DNA from 3 places in the Nostoc sp. UHCC 0302 genome. Region 1 is predicted to be linked to each of the others. Evidence: riboswitches for the same ligand, from Rfam matches in the RefSeq annotation. Region 1 holds a riboswitch; each other region holds the start of a gene.
The links. Region 1 has a riboswitch for cyclic di-AMP ahead of ntrB (nitrate ABC transporter permease). Riboswitches for the same ligand answer to the same signal wherever they lie in the genome.

Region 1 (6,929 bases):
AGACTTTGCCTTCTGGAGGCTGTTTGTCAAAGTAACCGCGAAAATCTTTGCCAAAGGCTTCTAGCGCACCATCGCCATATTGTTGTTTGTACTCGTACCACGGACGCAGCCCGAAATCCCACATGGCTTTGTCCATCGTCATGGCGTTACCGTGGCGGTGAATAGTCATGGCTGCACACAAGGGGGCATGACGTGCGCCTTCAGCGCCAATTCTGGCGTTGGTAACAGCACCAGATACCACGGGTGAAGCATCCAGGCGACCAAAAATTAAGCCGTCGCGGGAGGTTGCCCAACTTGCTTCCCGGTTGAGTTTGACGTTTAAACCATATTTGCGGAAGAAGCCTTTTTTCCAAGCGATCGCAAATGGCGCACAGTCATTAACAGGAACATAACCAACGGTAATATCAGATTTCTCTAAGTCTCCAGGTTTCACTACTGGTTCAACAGCTAAAGCTTCTTCAGTCAGCCCTTTAGCTGAGCGATCGCCTGAAACTGCACACGAAGATAGTGCTATTCCTGCTGTTGTTGCTCCTATTCCTTTAATAAAGTCTCGTCGATTCCAGGTATTCTGATTAATATCACCCATTTCTGTAGCTCCAACGGTGATTAATTGCTCACGCAAAGGTGCAAAGGCGAGCCAGTGCGTTGGGGAGACATCGCCGTGGGCGGGTTTCCCGACTTGTTCGCCTTGGTCTCCGACAGGAGAAGCAACTGGGGTAGCAAAGTTTTATTACGTCTTAGCAGTTGCGGCATTAGCCAAAATTTTGTTAGTTAGAAGTTGTCGGGCGGTGAGTAACTAATTCTTGAATTTTGCTGACGGCGAAATCCAGGATTAGCCCCGTTAAGCCAATTACTAACACAGCTAGGAAAACTGAACTTAAGTTTAAGCGACTCCATTCATCCCAAACAAAAAAGCCTATACCAATCCCGCCTGTAAGCATTTCTACGGCAACAATTACTAGCCACGCAATCCCTAAACTGATTCGTAAACCTGTAAAAATATAGGGCAAGCTAGCAGGCCAAATAATTTTTGTTATCCGTCTCCAACGAGGCATTTCTAGTACTCGTGCTACATCTAAATAATCTTTAGGAACGCTAGAAACTCCCAAGGCAGTGTTAATAATTGTCGGCCATAAGGAGGTAATAAAAATTACAAAGATAGCTGAAGGATCTGCCAAATTGAAAATTGCTAAGGCAATAGGTAGCCAAGCTAAGGGCGATACTGGTTTAAAAATTTGAATAATGGGATTGAGCGCCAGCATTGCCGGTTTGGACATCCCAATTAAAAATCCCAAAGGAATCGCTACTACTGCACCTAATAGAAAACCCAGCAACACCCGCCGTAGACTGGCAATCAGCAACCAACCAATTCCTAAGTTCCCTGGGCCTCTTTCGTAGAAGGGATTTAAAATGTAGTCTAAATTAGCGATTAGCGCCTCTGGTGGCGTGGGCATTAATTCATGGTTAGCAAGTGCCACAATCCACCACAACACGATTATTCCCAAGAAACCTAATATGGGTAGTAAGACGACATCTCTGGCGATCGCAGGTTTTGTTTTTTGCCAAGCAGCTTGTCCAGCTACCGCAACAATTGCAGCTAGATTTAGTTGAAATATCATTTCCCACCTCAACAGAGTTCAGTGCAGGTACAAAAAATCCGAGCAGTACCAGCCTTGGACACCGATGAGATCACAACATCATAAATAATGCTTTCTCTTCAGTCTCCTCTCAATGCCTACGAAGTTAGCTGACGGGCTAGGGCTGAGAGATGCCCCTCTCAAGAAAGTCAAGAGCAATGAGTTACTAACAACTCTATTACACTATCAACTTTCTATGAGATACGCCCCACGATGTGGTTCCTCCGCTCCAGCTGTTCTGCAATGTTATTTGCTGGATTAGGCTGACTTACTCAAAATGGATTAATTATATGGACTATAACATTATTACTCAGTAAAAACATCTGTCTTCTGATAATTTTAAACACCACATTCTTAATATTCTCTTTAGATTTCAGGAATAACTAAGTTTGTATTTTGTTTCGGTTATTACTGAACTCGCTACACAGCAAGCTAAACAATCCACTTAAGTTAAGCGTCAAAACTGTTACTTGCTTGTTTTTTAGGCTCGATATCAGACAAATATTATACAAGGTTTTTCCGTGTTACGGTTAATTAATGTATCTAAAATGAAGAATAAGTAATATCTATTTCTTTTGGTAGGTGATACATATCATTTATTTTGGTAAAAACTCCCAACGCTGGTTAAACTAATTGCATATGGAGTTTACTCATCTATCTCATTGCTGAATTTAAGATAATGGATTTTAGTCAAACACTGGCTGAAAAAACGGATACTATCCTTAATAAATGGATTGCAGCAGTTCGCCTAGATAGACGAATCGAGAGTGCAGATGATCTATCATACTCAGCAATCCGAAATCATATCCCTGATGTTTTGAAAGCAATGGTGACAGTGCTTTCAAAATCGCAGGATAATGATATTCAGTCGATAGTTACTGCCAGTTTTCAGCACGGGGCTATTAGAGCCGAACAAGGCTATGATCCAGCAGAAATTGCCAGAGAATATCACTTGCTAAGAATGGTAATTTTTGACACCATTCAAGCAGACTTACTCGTAGGAACACCGTTAGAAATAATCCGTTCTATGCGTTTGATTGACGCTATTGTAGACGAAGCGATTACTCGGTGTTTTAAGAGTTATGTTGAAGAGCGCTTACGAGAACTACAGTATCTACATGAATCATTAACGCTTCATAATGAAGAACTTACTCGTTTAATTAACGCTAATCAAGAGTATGTTTCGCAACTAGCCCACGAATTAAAACATCCTCTAACTTCCATTATTGGTTACTCGGATCTGTTTTTACGCCAAGAACGACGAAAGACTGAGACAAAAGATAACTATGCCAATCTAGAACATATTGAGCGTGTGTTACGCAATGGCAGACAATTACTTCACCTGATCAATAATGTACTAGAACTCTCGCGGTATAATGCAGGACAAATAAAGTTCCAACTAGCACCCACCAATGTACCTGAAATAATCAATAGTGTTCGGGAAATGTTAGCACCTTTAGCTATTGGTAAAAATTTACAAATCATGGTGGATTGCGATCGCGCTCCTGAAGAGATATTCACAGATTCGTTTTTATTGCAACAGATTCTTACAAACCTTGTTAGTAATGCTATTCGCTATACAGAAAAGGGAAGTATTAGTATAGTGTGTCACTTGCTGGATAGTGATACAAAGGCGATCATGCCTATTTTGCCAAGAAATGTTCTTTTAGAAAATTCTTTCCCTGTGCTTGGAGAGAACAAGACAACATTTCCAGAAAAACTGTCGGATAATAAAGCTTACCTTGCGATCGCAGTTTCTGATACTGGAATCGGGATTGCACCAGAAAACCAAACCCAGATATTTGAACCCTACTTTCGCGTGAGTACTAATAAATCTTACCTTCCTGATAGTACAGGGTTAGGTTTGGCGATCGTTTCTCGCTTAGTGCAGTTACTGCAAGGTCAAATTCACCTGTTTTCTCAGTTAGGGGTTGGTTCAACTTTCACCGTGATTTTACCCTTAAAATTAGAAATATAACAGAGTTTATTTCGCGCCATGATAAATCTGCATCTTGGCGTTAAATTAAACATCATTTTTACAACAATCCTTGTTTTTTCAACTTAGCTAGCGCATCTTCAGCAGCAGCTTTCTCTGCATCTTTTTTGTTGCGTCCCTTACCTTCTCCATAACTTTTTCCATCAACTAATACTTTAGCGATGAACTCTGGTGCATGAGACAAACCGCCTATTTGTTCTGTGAAATATTTAGGGGGAGTTGGCGTAATATTACGTTGTACCCATTCCTGAAAGCGATTTTTTGAGTCTACGTTAGAACGAGATACAACAATTTGCTCAGATACAGAATCAAACAGTGGTTCTATAACAGCACGAATTGCCTCAACATCTCTATTATTATCCAAATAATAAGCGCCAATTACTGCTTCAAAGGTACTGCTAAGTAAATTGGGATTTTGGTAGCCTCCATCTCGAATTGCACCTTTTCCTAGCCGCATCCTAAAATCTAAACCTACCTCAATAGCGAACTTTGCTAGTTGCTTCTCATCTACCAATGCAGAACGCCGCCGCGTTAATTCATCTTCTCCTCTTTCTGGGTGACGACGATAAAGATACTCGCCACTTAAAAAGTTCAGCAAAGCATCACCGAGAAATTCTAAACGTTCATTGTGTTTGCCTTCACCAGGATTTTCATGGACATAGGAACGGTGGGTAAGCGCACGACGTAACAATTTTTCTTCATTAAATGTTAGAAGTTTATGCATTTTTAGATTTTGTCTTGTTGCAGAAATAGATTGTTGAGATACTATACAGGATTTAACTATTTTCAAACATGAAAAAACCGCAAATAGCGGTTAGGTTTTAAAAACCCATCTTTTCTGAAACTGGGTTTTTAAAAGCTATTTTAGGCAGCCAGTTTGCCTAAATCGATTAAAAATAATTCCTGACCTTGCTTTTGAACTTTCCCATCCTTTACAGCAGCATCAACAAACTAACCAAAGCTTTTAAATTTCTTGCCATCAGCCGTAGAAATAGATGAGTATCCTTATGGTCATCCTCCTGGAAAAAGTTTAATTCTATGAGTCTGTGATATTCCGCTGGTGTGAAGCGTTTAGCCTGAATAATACTCATAAATCTTGCTCCTAAATAAAAGACGATCACCTTCATTCCCATCACACTTATTCTAAATGTGTCAGAAATTGATATGCTAAAGGCCTAGACTAACTATTATTCAAACCATGCCTGCGCCCACTATAAACCCTACTATCACAGCGTTTCCCTTGACAGCCGTAGTCGGTCAAGAAGCGATTAAATTAGCCTTGCTGTTAGCAGCGGTCGATCCAGGTTTGGGGGGAGTTGCGATCGCAGGTCGTCGCGGTACGGCAAAATCTGTGATGGCGCGTGCTATCCATGCTCTATTACCACCAATTGAAGTTGTCAAAGGCTCAATAAGCAACTGTGATCCCAACCATCCAGAAGAATGGGATGATTATCTGTTGGCAGAATATGCCGGAAAAGACACTGAAGATATCCCTACTGAGATTATCCCTGCACCTTTTTTACAAATTCCTTTAGGAATCACAGAAGACAGACTGTTGGGTTCTGTGGATGTTGAAAAATCGGTAAAGCAAGGTGATACCATTTTTCAGCCTGGGTTACTCGCTACAGCAAACCGAGGCGTCTTATATGTAGATGAAATCAATTTATTAGATGACCAAATATCAAATCAGCTCTTAACAGTGTTATCTGAGGGACGCAACCAAGTTGAGCGAGAAGGCATTAGTTTTCAGCATCCGTGTAAATCCCTGTTTATTGCTACCTACAATCCAGAAGAAGGAGGATTACGGGAACATTTACTAGATAGAATTGCGATCGCTCTTTCTGCTGACGGTGTACTCGGCTTAGATCAAAGAGTAGCAGCAGTTGAACAAGCGATCGCCTATTCTCAGTCACCCCAAGCGTTTCTCCAGCAGTACAACGAAGACTTAGACGGTCTCAAAACCCAAATTATCTTGGCTAGGGAATGGCTAAAGGATGTCTGCATTACCCAGGAACAAATTGCTTATCTAGTAGATGAAGCAATTCGCGGCGGAGTCCAAGGACATCGCGCCGAGTTATTTGCTGTGCGGGTTGCCAAAGCCGCAGCGGCATTGGAGGGAAGGACAGCAGTCAATGCTGAAGATTTGCGCCGTGCTGTTGAATTAGTGATTGTACCACGAGCAACAATCGTGCAGACACCGCCACCTGAACAAGCACCGCCACCTCCGCCACCCCCACCTCAAAATCAAGAAGAACCCTCAGACGAATCAGAACAAGAAGAGGAAGAGGAAGAACAAGAAGAACAGGAAGAAAATCAAGAGCAAGAACCCCCCAGCATCCCGGAAGAGTTCATCTTTGATCCTGAAGGGGTAATTTTGGATGACAGCGTGCTTTATTTTACTCAAATGGCGAAGCGGCAGGGTAAATCTGGCAGTCGTAGCATTATCTTTTCTGAAGACCGGGGACGTTATATTAAGCCAATGTTGCCCAAGGGGAAAGCGCGACGGATTGCAGTAGATGCCACCCTCAGGGCAGCAGCCCCGTATCAAAAAGCACGACGAGAGCGGCAGCCAGAGAGAAAAGTTATTGTTGAGCAGGGTGATATTCGCTCAAAGCGCTTGGTACGTAAAGCTGGGGCGTTAGTGGTGTTTGTCGTAGATGCTTCTGGCTCAATGGCCTTAAATCGGATGCAGTCAGCTAAGGGTGCGGTAATGCAACTTTTAACAGAAGCTTATCAAAACCGCGACCAAGTAGCTTTGATTCCCTTCCGAGGAGAACAGGCAGAGGTTTTATTACCGCCAACACGTTCTATTGCTTTAGCACGAAACCGTTTGGAAAGGTTACCTTGTGGTGGGGGTTCGCCCTTAGCACATGGTTTAACTCAAGCTGTGCGCGTTGGTTTAAATGCTCAAATGAGTGGAGATATTGGACAAGTTGTGATTGTGGCAATCACCGACGGGCGGGGTAATATTCCCTTGGCACGTTCTTTAGGTGAACAGCTAGAACCAGGAGAAAAGCCAGATATTAAAGCGGAATTGTTAGAAATTGCGGCCAGAGTTCGGGCTTTGGGGATGCAATTATTAGTTATTGATACGGAGAGTAAATTTGTTTCCACTGGTTTTGCTAAAGAACTAGCACAAACAGCAGCAGGAAAGTATTATCATTTACCGAAAGCCACAGATCAAGCTATTGCTGCTATGACCAAAGGTGCGATCGCTGATTTAAAATCAAGGTAATGAGTCATTAGTCATTTGTCCTTTGTCAGTTGCTTTACTATGCTTTTCTACTAACCACTGA
Region 2 (6,929 bases), 3.0 Mb from region 1:
ACGGTAATCCCAAATAGTGTTAGTTAAGGGAAAATGCTTAGGCGTATAAACAAAACCGATTCCCGTTTGCTCAAATACCTGCTGGGTTTTTGCCAATGGTAAGGGAGTCCAATCAACACCTAACCCCTGCCAAATTTCTATCAACGGTAAGCCATACTTAGTTGGAAAGCGATCGCCACCGTGCATCACTACTGGTTGTCCTGCGGCAGCGAGTAGTAAAGCCGTTACGTGGCTGATTGGTGCAGTGCGCGTTCTGCCATCATAAGGGATACCAAGAGCGATCGCAGGTCGTGCAGAGGCAATTGGTTGCAGTTTTGGCCCCAGTTCATCATAGGCATCCAACATTCCGGCTAACTCTTCCCCGGTAGGACGCTTAATCCGGTGGGCAATCAAAAATGCTCCAATTTGGGCTGGTGTTGCTTCACCTAGCAACATCATTTTAGTAGCGGCGGCGGCGTCAGCACGAGTTAAATTCTCGCCTGTATGATTTCCACTCCCTACCTTTTGCAGGAATTGCCTAAATATGTTGCTCATTTGTCTTTTGTCCTTTGTTCTCTCTTACAAAGTTCTGATCGCCGTAAGATGGCGCTCAGACTTTGCGCTTTGTCATTTGTCTTTTGAGCAATCACTAATGACTAATGACTAATGACATTTAAGAAGCCGAGCGCTCTTGGTCAAATTGTAGTGGTATATTTTCCCGTACTAGTTCCCAAAAGTGCTTGATAGGAGGAATTTGCAAACGGTCTTGAGTTGTTACCATAACTACCCGACGTGTCAAACTAGAACTTTCAGGCAAAATAGTATTATTGCTAGCTAGGGGACGGACTGCAAGGGTAGGGTCGCAACCTGCTTCAATTAATGCTGAGTGAGGCAGCAAAGCTATTAGTTCTCCTTGGCGCACCACTCCCCGGAAGGCATCTAGGGTGTTTACCTCTAAAACTGCCTGAAGTTTGGCTTCTAGTCGCTCAAATCTATCTTGTATCAGACGTTGCATTCCGTAGCCATCTTTAAAAACCACTTGCGGATAACGAATTAACTCCGACCAAGGGATATATTCATATTGGGCTAGAGGATGATTGGCTGCGGTTAGGACTTCTATCGGTTCATCATAAAGTACTTCTACCACCATTTCTCTACCAGTCGTTAAAAAGCGATTATTCATCACAATTGCCAGATCCACCAATCCATCTTTAAGGACTTTTAAGGCGCGATCGCTACCTAATGATGTCACTCGCAATTGCACGTCTGGATAATCATGACAAAATTTTTGCAACACTGGTGGTAGATAAGAACTGCACAGCGAATGAATTGCTGCAATGCAAAGTTCTGGCTGCTTTCCGGCAATTAAATCTGCTAATTCTTCTGTAGCTGTCTGCCATTCTTGACAAATTTTCCGCGCACGGGGTAGCAAGCGTTCGCCTCCTAGCGTTAGCTTGGCATGATTTGTTCTGTGAAACAGTTCTATTCCCAAATCTGCTTCTAGTGCTTGAATTTGGCGACTGATGGTTGATTGAGTGACACTACATTTCCGCGCTGCTTGTTGAAAGCTGCCGGTTTGGGCGATCGCCAGAAAAGCTTGCAACTGCTCTAGTCGCATTTTTATGTAGCCTGAATTACATTTATGGGTTTCATTAACTTAGCGATTTTCTATTCACAATTTAGTAGAGTTTGTTACAGGTCTTTTTCCTAAAAGATTTTGATATAAATTTTTTAGGCTTGATTTTTCCAATGTTAATCGCCAATTATAATCTTTGCCGCGTATTTTTAGCTAAATATCTCTGGCAATAGTATTGATTATTTTTTTTAGCAATATAAAAATTTCAAGATATAACTTTGTTTACATTTCATGACATTTTGCCGCAGGCTTAACAATAATAAAGCCGAATAAGCTGTCAAATCATCCGAAGGTATGAGTATTCTATACAGCAGATTTCTAGTTGATGAAGTATCCAAATTAGATATTAAAGCCAAGTATAAAGCCTATTTTGCGTTTGAATTCTGAAGGCAGTTGCTACCCTTTGGGAAGCCGCCGCTCCGATGCCAGTTGCCACAAGTCGGGAAACCCGCCCAAGTCGCGACCTTTCGCTGCGCTTGCCCTGATGCTCGTACCCCTAGGGGGAAGCAAGCTACGCCTTTGGCGTCTCACGCCAAGGGCGAAGACTCGCTAACGGCTTGATACAATCGCTCATGAAGAGAACTCTTTGCTCAGACTTTCCGCGCTCATCCCCCACTAAAAGATTGCTGAATTTTAAATTCTCCATTCTTCTTGAATATTAATCCACTTGCAATTATGGTTTAAAGGATAAGTTCCTATTGTTTTCGCTCTAGGAAATTTTTAGGAAAGGGAATAGTGTCAATTTGCAAGCTTCCTTGTGATATATCAGTAACAAACTGCCCCACCGTCTCCCGTATATCCTTAAACGATTTACAAAACATCAATTTTTTGTCCATTTGAATTAGTAAATTACGAAGATTATCTTTTTCTTCTGTATTCTCATCTTTCAGCTTTTTTTCTAGTTCTTCTCTTAACAGATAATGAAAGTCTTTATGTTTAGAATCAAGATGAATAGACTCAAATCCAGTTAGGTGATGTCCTGCAAGATGGTCAATTTCTTTGATCCAAAATTCCAGTTCTGGATCTTCTAGTGCAGGACGAAGAAATGTCTCTTCAAGCTTTTGTCTATCTTTATCTTTTAAAAAAGATAAGGAACATAGTTGATAATACTCTTTCTTTTTTACTTCTAAAATTTTTTCAGATTGATAAGAATTCTTTAGAGACTGTTTTTTAACATTCTTTGTCACTTGATTGTGGAGGTATGTTCGAAGCTGATACACTGCTTCTTTTGCTTCCCGTCGGGCTTCTGCATCTGTCACATTTTTTTGGGTATTAAGACGTTTGTATTTAGCGATTTGGGCATAACTCATCCTGCCGTTCATCACCATATCCACAACTTCGTAATAAGATGGTGAAAATTGTTGCAATAAGTCTAGCGCAGCTTGAATTTCAACTAAATCATTTTCGATTTGCTTGTCTGTAATGGTAAATGTAGGCTCATCAGTTGTTTGCAACGAAATACTTTCTTTTTGTTCTGCCTTGTGTTGTAGCATTTTGAAGCTCATCCAACGCAGAAGAGGTGTCATGCTATTCACACCAAGTTCGGGAATACCATAGTTTATAACGGCAAGCGTGAGTATGGCCCGCCAAAGACAATCTCCAACTATTTCTTTTTGTTGCTTGAGCCGTTCGTCAGCTATGTAATCTTTGAGCCCTTGTTCGCTTTCTTGCTTGTGACTCTCCACCAGCCCTAACTGTAATGCGTAGCGCCTTGTAGCCTCAGACCAGCACCACCAGATAGAAATAGGGGCTTCCAAGAATGCTTTGAGCCGGGAATTAATTGGGGTTTCTAGTACCGATGCATCACGTCCAATCCGTTCAAGGAACTCGGAAGCAGATATCCCTTCCCTTGCTGCCTTGTCTTTGATAGCATCCCAAGCGTTCTGGGTAATAGATAAGCTTCTAACCATTTTTTTCTGTTGATTACCTGTCTCCTCTGCTTTCGTATTTTTTTTCATGGTTTATGAGTAGTGACTAAAATCTTATATAACTTATATAGTTATATAAAATAAATAATTACATAAGATAATTATAAAAATAAATATTTTAATAATTGTAAAAATAAATGTTCTCTGCTACATTAATGTAATACAACAACTATAAATACTTCAAAAACATATCTGCCTAATGCTGTTTTGCCTTATGTCTTTAGTTGCATAGGGTAATACGCAACGGAGGAACCAAATTATTGTGGGGCTAATGCTGTGATTTCTCCAGTATGGACACCTTTCAGTCCTAGCCCGTCAGCTAACTTCGTCGGCATTGAGAGGAGACTGAACAAACATCATTTTTACAGATGGTGTTCTATTCAGAATTTTTTGGTTTGTTGCTTTTTGAAAGTTTCCCGTAGTACTGATTTAGTAACTTAATAATCAAAAAAGCCCGAATTTCAAATTGCTACTATTGGAATTCGAGCTAAATATATGATTGCAATAACTTAGTTTATCTCGAAATATATAATTTCAGTTTTCGAGGTAATTAAGTCATTGCAGGTTAGTGATGAGAATAATTTTCAGATAGAAATTCACTTGTAAATAAAGGAGAATTACAATGGAAATGAATCTAATCAAACTTACATTACAAAATCAAAAGAGACAATTAAGAAAGCAAAGACTTTCTTTGAATATACCAAAAATTAAAAATCTACTTCGTACTCCATTTGTCAAAGTTGGTTCTGCTCTTTCTATAATGTCAATATTGTTAATTTTCTCACCTTTATTAAGTACAAAAGACTTCGATTGGTTTAATGTTTGGCAAAATATGGGTTTTAATTTGTTAGGTGCAGTATGTGCTTTTGTAGCTTTTGATATTGTTTTTTATCGTCTTAAAGAATTAGATGATCAGCAAGGAGTGAAATTGGATTGCTTTGATAAATACGATTTTATTAATACAATCATGGAAGCAAAAACTTTAAATAGATTTTCTCCTAATCCTGTTGTTCCTATCAGAATACTGGAAGTTTGGACAGAATTATTGAGGGATAGTGTTTACAAAGAAAAATTCGCTCAAGCTATTTTAAGGTATATTGAAACTAATGATAGTGAGATTGAGATTTTATTGCTTAATCCTGAGAATAAAGATTTAGTAGAAGCTCGTTGTTTAGAATTACAAGCTGTATCTAGTGAATTTAATAATATCGCAGAAAGAATTTATATAAATTTTCGAGAGATACAGAAAATAATTAAAAAGCTGGAAGAAAAAGGAAAACAAGACAAATTAAAAGTCAAATTATACAATACTAGTCCATCACTAGCTATTTATATGTGTGATCCAAATTTGTTTGTCACCTTCTTCCGTTCTGGAATGACGACAATGAGCAAGCAGTTAAAACTCCCAGTAGATTCTGCTGTAAGTGCATTTATTAACGAAAGATTTGAAGAGATATGGCAAGATACCAAAACTATATCTTTAGAAAATTGTCTGTATGTAACAGTAGACGTTATTAAACGGGGTGTAGTTTACAGAACTTATGACAAAGTAAAGTATATTTTATGCGACCAAGGTTATTATCTTCAAAATGCAATATTATTTAAAGATATTGCTAATATAGCAGATATCAATATCCGAATTAATAGCAAGGTATTTAAACCAAATGATATAGCTATGGATGACTTACCAGATATTGTGAAAAAACTTTTTCGGAGCAAATACTTGAATTACGGTGAGTTATTTATTTCGCTAGAATTACTTCAAGACAAAGGGGGAAACTGGATAAAACATAATTGTTAGTTTTCTTTTGTTAAGCTTGCATATTACTATTGAGGATAGAGAATTTATTTCATCTTTTGAAAAAAAAGTTACCACTCCGCCAGCGCGATCGCTACTCCTTTTCGCAACTCTGCTGTGAGTGCGCCATCATTTACTAATTCCTGCAATTTTTGATAAGCGGCTTCCCTGTCCAGATTTTTCAATGCAGCGATCGCATGGAGTCTCACTGATGCATTTGCATCTGCTAGTAGCAAAATCAAGGGTTCAATTGCCTGTATATTGCCTAACTGTCCTAAAGACAAAGCGATCGCACTTTTGATGCTAGAAATTTCTATGCTTGGATGCTTTGATTGCAGTATGTCTAGCAAAATATCTGTAGTTAATTGCTGCGACTTTTGGATTTGCCCCAAAACTGTCACAACTTCCAGCCAAACTGTCTCTGATTGGCTTTGATTAAATGCTTGTTGTAAATATTTTAAACTCGATTGTGTCTCCATCCAACTCAAAGCGCGGATGGTTTCAATCTGTAGCTTTATTGGTGTTTGTGGTGATATCAACACCTGAAATAATTCCTTAGCAGCATCCTGAGAATTCATCCTGGAAAGGGCAGTTGCTGCGGCACAACAAACTTCAAGATTAAAGTCATAAAGCTTAGATTGCAGTTTCGTCACCAAATTGAATGTTTCACATAAGTCGGGACGAAAACCTAAACCCAGTACTGCTGCACGTCTGACTGGAGCGGCTAGATCATCCAATGCATTCAACAGTATTGGTGGTACACGTTCGTCATGAAAGCTGCTGAGGGCTTCAATTGCAGCACTGCGGACTGCGGCTTGTGAATCTTGTACTACACTCAACAAAGCTGTGATGGTTTCTGTTTGGCGAATGCAAGAAAGCGATCGCACTGCTAAAAGCCTTGTATCTTCCTCTATTAAAAGTTTAGAGAGTGCGGGAATTGCCAGAGTACCCATTTGCCCCAATGCTGTAGCTGCGATCGCTTTGAGTTCTTCATCCTCACCAGTTTTCAACAATTCTACTAGAGGCGCTATGACATCTGGGTGCTGAAATTCGCCTAAAGTCTTTGCTGCATACCACCGCAATTCTTCTTCTGCCTCTTCATCTTCTAATATTTCTACAAGTGGTTCGATTGCAATATTTCCCAGACTAGTCAATACATTAGCAATTTCCCAGCGTTGCTGAAAATCTCCCATCTCTAAAGTTGCCAGTGCTAATTCCAGGAGATATTCTTGATTGTTAACTATATCTGATTGCCTAGAGTCAACCTGCAAAATTAACTGTTGCAGATATTGAATCAGCAATGACCAATCAGCTGCATCATGCGCCGCCTGCGCTTGCACCAAAAGCTGCTTGATATTATTATCCACTACACCCTGCTCGAATTCTCAATCTTCTGCCTTCTGCCTTTTTACACTAAACTGGCTTAACTACAACTGAATTCCTTTCAATCTTGGCAGCATAAGTTTTTAGTGGTTCTGTGGCTGGGCCTTTTTGTACCTTACCATCAATCCCAAATTCTGAATGATGACAGGGACAGGCGAATTTTTTTGTCTGTGCTTGCCATACCACCGTACAACCTTTGTGAGTA
Region 3 (6,929 bases), 860 kb from region 1:
ATGACGCTGCTGGCAAATATACTCCTGGTGCTGATCCCATGTATCTCTGCATTCCTGTATATTTGGGGTTTCACTCATCTGGTAGTTATTTAATTTTCTATGAAAATTCTTTTGATGCCAATTTTACTTTTGCTGAAACTGCCACAGCTAACTTTACAGGAGGAGCGCTACGTTACTATTTTATTACTGGCTCACCCGCGCAACTCCTAGAACGCTACACTGAGTTAACTGGACGCGCTCCCTTGCCTCCACGTTGGGCATTAGGTTACCACCAATCTAAATGGGGATATCGTACCGAACAAGCAGTTAGAGAAGAAGCTAAAGCTTTTCAATTTCATAATATACCTTTGAGCGCGATTCATTTAGATATCGATTGTCAAGTTGGCAACAGAGCATTTACAATCGACCCAGAACGCTTTCCCCAATTAGCAAGTTTTACACAAGAACTTGCAGAGTTGGGAGTGCAATTTATCGCAATTCTTAACCCTGGAATTAAGTACAGCCGTGATAGCAACTTATTTCTTGAAGGACAGATATTAGATGGATTTTGCAAACTCCCTAATGGAGAACTAGTAGTTGCACCTGTATGGCCTGGTTGGTGTGTATTCCCTGATTTTACCAATCCCAAGGTTCGCAGATGGTGGAGTCGGCAGTATGCATACTTGCTAGATGTGGGTGTAGCAGGATTTTGGCACGATATGAATGAGCCAGCTGCTTTTATTATTTCAGGCGATCGCTCTTTACCCAAAGTCACCCAACACTTCATGGAAGGCAGAGGCGGGGATCATCGCGAAGCACACAATGTTTACGGTTTACTACAAGCTGAAGCAGGCTACGAAAGTTTGCGTCAATATCGCTCCGAACAGCGTCCTTTCATTGTTTCTCGTGCAGGTTGGGCAGGACTTCAGCGCTATGCTTGGACTTGGACTGGCGACGTTGAATGTAGTTGGCGGGCGTTGCGCCAAACTATATCAACCATAGTAGGGTTAGGGCTTTCCGGCATTCCCTATAGCGGCCCAGACATCGGTGGTTTCCAAGGAAATCCTGGTGGCGAACTTTACCTGCGCTGGTTCCAGATGTCAACCTTTCTCACTTTTTGCCGCACCCACTCTTCCAATAACGTAGAACACCGCACACCGTGGACTTATGGCGAACCTTATCTGAGTATCATTCGTTCATTTCTACAATTACGTTATCGGCTGCTTCCCTACTTTTATACTCTGTCTTGGGAAGCTACACAAAAAGGTTATCCTCCTGTGCGTCCCGTGTTTTGGTCTGCCAGTGATAACGCTGCACTTTGGGATGTCGAAGATGCTTTCTTGTTAGGTGATGCGTTGCTGGTTTGCCCAATTGTTGAAGCAGGGGCAGACTCACGCTCAGTCATTTTACCCCCAGGATGTTGGTATAATTTCTGGGATGATACTGTGATTGAGAATCAGCAACAAGTACATCTGCAAGCACCACTAGACAGGATTCCCTTGTTAGTGAAAGCGGGGAGCATCTTACCAATGGCAGAAGGCAAACAACTAACTCTGCATATATATCCACCTGTACAGGATACCAGTGTGAGTCAGCTGTACAGTGATGCGGGTGATGGTTATGGTGCATCCCGATTGGATCAATTCCAGATCACACAATCGGCAAACGGTTTAGAAATCACTTGGCAGGAACAGGGTGATTATCCTTTTCCTTACACAAGTGTGCAACTACATCTGCATGGCATGAAGCTACAGCAAGCTTGGGTAGACGATGCAGAAGTCTCTTTTGAGGGACAAAAATTGCAGTGCGATCGCTTTGGCAAAGTTCGCCTAGAAGCATTATCAGTAACTGTTTGAAGTGATTGTAATCACACTTTTTTTGTTCATCCGCTTGACTAAGCATAAGAGTATACGTTAATGTATGAACAAATATAAATCAGTCTGCCTAATCCACTATCTACCCTAAACATATTTGTTTACAAGAGTAGCCAGGAGCGGAGGAACCAAGTTTGGGGCGTATCTGGGGAAAAGTAAAGAGTTAGGAGTGAAGAGTTAGAAGTTATTAAATATGTAACTGGCAACTCATAGCTTGCAACTCACAACTTTTTGAAGAAGGACATCTCTCAGTCCTAGCCCGTCAGCTAACTTCGTAGGCATTGAGAGGAGATTGAACGAGCAGCATTCTTACAAGTAATGCCCTGTCCTCGTCAGTGTCCTTGGCTGGTAACTTTACGCTTCGTTGTACCTGCCCTTGGCCTTGAGAAAAGGCTAAAATCACCTTAACTTCTGGCGTCTGAGGCAGGATTAGTTGCCTTGAGGTAAAACTAGACTATGTTCCAGAATGACAGATACCGTATTGCCCTCATTTCAGTTGATGGCGACCCAGCCGCTGAAATTGGACAAGAAGAAGCTGGGGGTCAAAATGTCTATGTGCGTCAAGTAGGATATGCACTAGCGGAACAAGGTTGGCAAGTAGATATGTTCACGCGTCGCAGTAGTCTTGAACAAGCTGCGATCGTTCAACATAATTCAAACTGTCGTACTATTCGGTTAAAAGCTGGGCCAGCTGAATTCATTGGACGAGATAACTTATTTGAGCATTTACCTGAATTCATCACTCACTTTCAGCAATTCCAGCAGCAGCAAGGATTTTGTTATTCCCTAATTCATACTAATTACTGGTTGTCCTCTTGGGTGGGAATGGAATTGAAAAAGCTGCAACCGCTAGTTCAAGTTCATACTTACCACTCTCTAGGAGCAGTTAAATATAGAAGTATTAGTGATGTTCCCTTAATTGCTACCCAACGATTAGCTGTAGAAAAAGCCTGTTTAGAAACAGTAGACCGCGTAGTTGCAACCAGTCCGCAAGAGCAGAAAGATATGCGGATACTTGTTTCCAGCAAGGGACAAATTGAAATGATTCCTTGTGGTACTGATACTGATAAGTTTGGGAAAATTGAGCGGTCTGACGCACGAGAAAAGCTAGGAATTGCCCAAGATGCCAAAATGGTTCTTTACGTTGGTCGTTTTGATCGACGCAAAGGCATTGAAACCTTAGTAAGAGCCGTTGCTAAATCTAGTTTAAGAGGAGAAGCTAACCTCCAGCTAGTGATTGGGGGTGGTAGCCGTCCTGGTCAGAGTGATGGCATAGAACGCGATCGCATTGCCAGTATTGTCGCAGAGCTTGGGCTAGAAGATTGCACCACATTTCCTGGTCGTCTAAATGAGGCTATCCTCCCCTTCTACTACGCTGCTGCCGATGTCTGCGTAGTCCCAAGCCACTACGAACCTTTCGGTTTAGTTGCCATAGAAGCAATGGCTAGTCAAACTCCAGTAGTAGCTAGTAACGTTGGCGGATTGCAATTTACTGTTGTTCCAGAAGTCACTGGCTTACTTGCGCCCCCTAAAGACGAAGTAGCATTTGCTGCTGCCATAGACAGCATTCTCGCTAACCCGACATGGCGAGACCAGTTAGGTAAAGCAGCGCAGCAACGGACAGAAATCGCCTTTAGCTGGTATAGTGTAGCATCCCGATTGACTCAACTATATACTCATCTGCTGGCTCCAGCCGCATCTGTACCGCAGAGCCGAACTCGGATTGCAGCTTAATTTATACACATACTTAGTGTCTTAGTGGTTCAACAAATTTGTTATCGAACCATTAAGACACCAAGACACAGAGAAAACTTAATAGTTCAAGACGATGCTTGAGCTACATCACAATCAGTTGATTGTTGCCAAGAAGTATGGGGCGTGACGCTGGATGCATTAGCTATGAGAACTACCTCTCCCTTAGCATTGACTTCCCAACCGTTAGCTTCCACAATCGCTTCTGGGCTGGCTTGAGTGGGAATATTAGCGTTACTCACATTTTGATTAGAGGCACTTTCATTAACTTTATCGAGAGTAATCCAATCTGCTAGAACAGCATCAGCACTTAGGGGTTCTGTAGGGCTAGAAGGCACACCGCCGCGTCCAGTGATAGTAAAACTATTTTGATTTCGACCTACATTCGCTTTACATACTTGAGCTAGCTTTGGCTGAACCAGTTGAGTGGGCAAGTTGATTAATCTCTCGTTAGGGTTAACATCGGGGGTGGTGATTCTAATTACACCGTTTAGCCCAACCTGAGAACTGGCAGTAATATCACTAAATTGGGTCGGTTTTTTTCGAGGTTGCGTGCCGTAAATCCCAAAAGCTTTGATATCGACATTGCCACCTTTGCCTCCAAAAGCATTAGCGCTGATATCGCTATTTTCATCAGGTACAGCAACAATAAAACCATCAGGGGTATCAATTTTGATATTTCCTCCATTTCCACCACCACTATCATCAGTGCCTGCTGTAGTAGAGATTTGACTTTTATTGCGTAATTGCAGTAAGTTTTCTACTTGTAGTTTAATATTGCCACCATTACCTGATGTGGTTTGAGCAAGCAGTTTTCCTTCTCTATCTAGACGGATTTCGTCGGCTATGATTAACAGGTTGCCTGCATTTCCTCCTTCTAAAGCACTCACCGTTACTTGAGCCTGATCTCGTACATTCAACTGTTCTGTAGTAATAGAAATAGAACCTGCATCTCCACTACCCAAACTTCGCGCAAACAAGCCACTGGTATTGTCACCAACTGGTGCTTTTCCGCTTAGCTCTATGAAGTCAGAAGCATTTATGCTAAGAGTTCCTCCATTGCCTTGGCTACCTGGTTGAGTTCCTGCTACTATCTGCGCTCCATCCTGGACAATTAACTGCCTTGTCTTAATCGTTAAAGAACCTGCATCGTTGCTACCGTAAGTTTGAGCAAACAAACCGCTAGGAAATTTAGGAAGTGGTGAACCGCTCAGTTTTATTAAATCAGCGGTTACTTCTAAATTTCCTCCAATACCTGCGCTACCTTCGCGAGCAGATGCTGCTATGTTTCCCCCATTTTCAACAATTAATCGTCCTGTTTCAATGGTCACGTCGCCTGCCGCACCTTTACTATAAGTCTCAGCAAACAAACCACTTGGTTTAGCATCTGCATTAATTCCGCTCACTTCCACAAAGTCAGTTGCCTTCACCACTAAACTTCCCCCAGTACCCTCTCCGTAGGTGGAAGCATTAACTACTGATCCATCTTGGATGGTTAACTGCTCTGCCTGAATAAAGATTCCTCTGCCGTTTTGACTACCTAAAGTCTGTGCGTCAACTCTTGACCCATCTTTGAGCGCGATGCGTTTACCCTGTATCTGGATATATCCGCCGCCCTCACCTGTGACATCAACTATGGTCTGATTGCTGAATGATACATCTGCTAATGCTACGTTAGTAGGAAAGCTTAAAATCTGGTTGTTGCTATCCGCATTCTCTAGGTTCAGTCCGATTGTTCCTGCTCCCAGTATTCCTCCCAAAGCAATCTGACCATTTGGTGCGTAGAGTTGTATTTGATCACCTCTTCCGCTCAAGCTGACATTGCCGCCCACTAATGCCAAGGTCTTACCTGGTTGCACTTGGAGATATCCTTCCCCATCAGTCTGCCCGTCAATCTTAATCTCTCCACCAGCCCCCCTAAATTGCAACCCAATCGGTACACTCACTGTCAGTAGAGGCGTTGTTGGAGGAGCATTGTCACTAAAAGCACCATCATTAAATTTGATGCCGTTAGCTGTACTAGCCACAAACGAACCACTAACATTTAATGTAGCTTTCGCCCCAAAAACGATCCCGTTGGGATTAATTAAAAACAGATTGGCATAAGAACCAAAAGTTCCGATCTGACCCAGAATGTGAGAGGGCTTACTACCCGTTACCCTAACCAGAATATTTTGAATATCACTGCTAGGATTCAAAAAAAATGCAGATTGTCCTTCACTAACGTTAAATTCCAAAAAACTATGAAACAGATTGTTGCTGCGACGTGTTCCTCCTGTCAACACTTCAGTTGTAGGATCACCGCGGTAATTGTTTATAACTTGAGATTTATTTTCTAATGTGTCATCAGGAGTGATTGCACTTTGAGCAAAGGCAGAATTTACGAAAGGAGAGGTGATACTGAGAGACAATAATGCTCCAGCAGTTGCTAAAGAACTTGCTAAACCTAATTGCCAAGAGCGGCCTTTGCCCCTTTGAGTCATCTTAGAATGTGCCTCTGAATTATGAACTACCAAATTGGGTTCAGAAAAAATTGTACTCACTAATAAATATGAAAAAACCTTATGCGTAAACCTCTCTTTGGTCACAGAGATGAATAACTTTAATTTTCACCTTTCCATACCCCTCTATGGTTTCACTATTTCGAAGTAAATCAAGAGGGGTGGAGGGTTTAAAGGTGGGATAAACTGATGTCTTTATAGAAGCCTAAACTTATTGAATGAACTGGATTAAATCTGGGAAACACTCGAAGAGTTAGATGAATCTTCAGATTTACTAGAGGTTTTTAGTGTGGAGGTCGATACCTTTTTTATGATGTCTGAATTTATCAGACCTGCATTATTGCCACTGGGCTGTGGTAATGGTGGTGGCGGTGGTGGTGGTGGCGGTGGAAGTGGTGGAAAATCACCAAGTGCCTGTAGGGTTAGACCAGAAGTTTGTGTAAATTCTTGCTCTTGGGAAGTTGTGATCGCTTCCTCATTATTCCCTAAATTGTTTGATAGCCCTGATGTGTGAGTCATATGTAAATTTCCCTTTTGCAAAAAACAGCAATTGAGTTCAATATTTGAAAACTCATTACTGAGGATTTACGCAAACAAAAAGCAGTCAATCATCTAGAAACTTTCCAGATGGAATTTTGTGTCCCTGATCTATAACTTCACTTCCTCATCTAGGCTTTACGCAAAAACCGAAAGATTGTTACACAAGTTTATACTGTCTTGAAAATCGGGCATTGGGCATTAGTTATTCTCCCAGTCTCCAGCCCCTTTTTGAAGAAATTGTTACTTTAACTAGAGGATTGGGAAGTATGTATACAGTACCTCC

Region 2: linked by a shared signal. The riboswitch ahead of WKK05_RS24650 (hypothetical protein) and the one ahead of ntrB (nitrate ABC transporter permease) in region 1 are both predicted to bind cyclic di-AMP.
Region 3: linked by a shared signal. The riboswitch ahead of WKK05_RS04945 (glycosyltransferase) and the one ahead of ntrB (nitrate ABC transporter permease) in region 1 are both predicted to bind cyclic di-AMP.

Annotation. Positions count from the first base shown of each region.
Region 1 covers NZ_CP151099.1:322,454-329,382, forward strand. The annotation lists gene WKK05_RS01365 (ABC transporter substrate-binding protein) at 1-586, opposite strand, end outside; gene ntrB (nitrate ABC transporter permease) at 768-1,619, opposite strand; cyclic di-AMP (ydaO/yuaA leader) riboswitch at 1,718-1,912, opposite strand; gene WKK05_RS01375 (HAMP domain-containing sensor histidine kinase) at 2,317-3,615, shown strand; gene rnc (ribonuclease III) at 3,674-4,357, opposite strand; gene WKK05_RS01385 (hypothetical protein) at 4,566-4,724, opposite strand; gene bchD (magnesium chelatase ATPase subunit D) at 4,832-6,868, shown strand.
Region 2 covers NZ_CP151099.1:5,677,541-5,684,469, forward strand. The annotation lists gene WKK05_RS24635 (anthranilate phosphoribosyltransferase family protein) at 1-534, opposite strand, end outside; gene WKK05_RS24640 (LysR family transcriptional regulator) at 653-1,597, opposite strand; gene WKK05_RS24645 (hypothetical protein) at 2,311-3,573, opposite strand; cyclic di-AMP (ydaO/yuaA leader) riboswitch at 3,727-3,892, shown strand; gene WKK05_RS24650 (hypothetical protein) at 4,166-5,344, shown strand; gene WKK05_RS24655 (HEAT repeat domain-containing protein) at 5,413-6,708, opposite strand; gene WKK05_RS24660 (ubiquinol-cytochrome c reductase iron-sulfur subunit) at 6,755-6,929, opposite strand, start outside.
Region 3 covers NZ_CP151099.1:1,183,099-1,190,027, reverse strand. The annotation lists gene WKK05_RS04950 (glycoside hydrolase family 31 protein) at 1-1,835, shown strand, start outside; cyclic di-AMP (ydaO/yuaA leader) riboswitch at 1,911-2,149, shown strand; gene WKK05_RS04945 (glycosyltransferase) at 2,310-3,587, shown strand; gene WKK05_RS04940 (filamentous hemagglutinin N-terminal domain-containing protein) at 3,674-6,088, opposite strand; gene WKK05_RS04935 (hypothetical protein) at 6,335-6,625, opposite strand.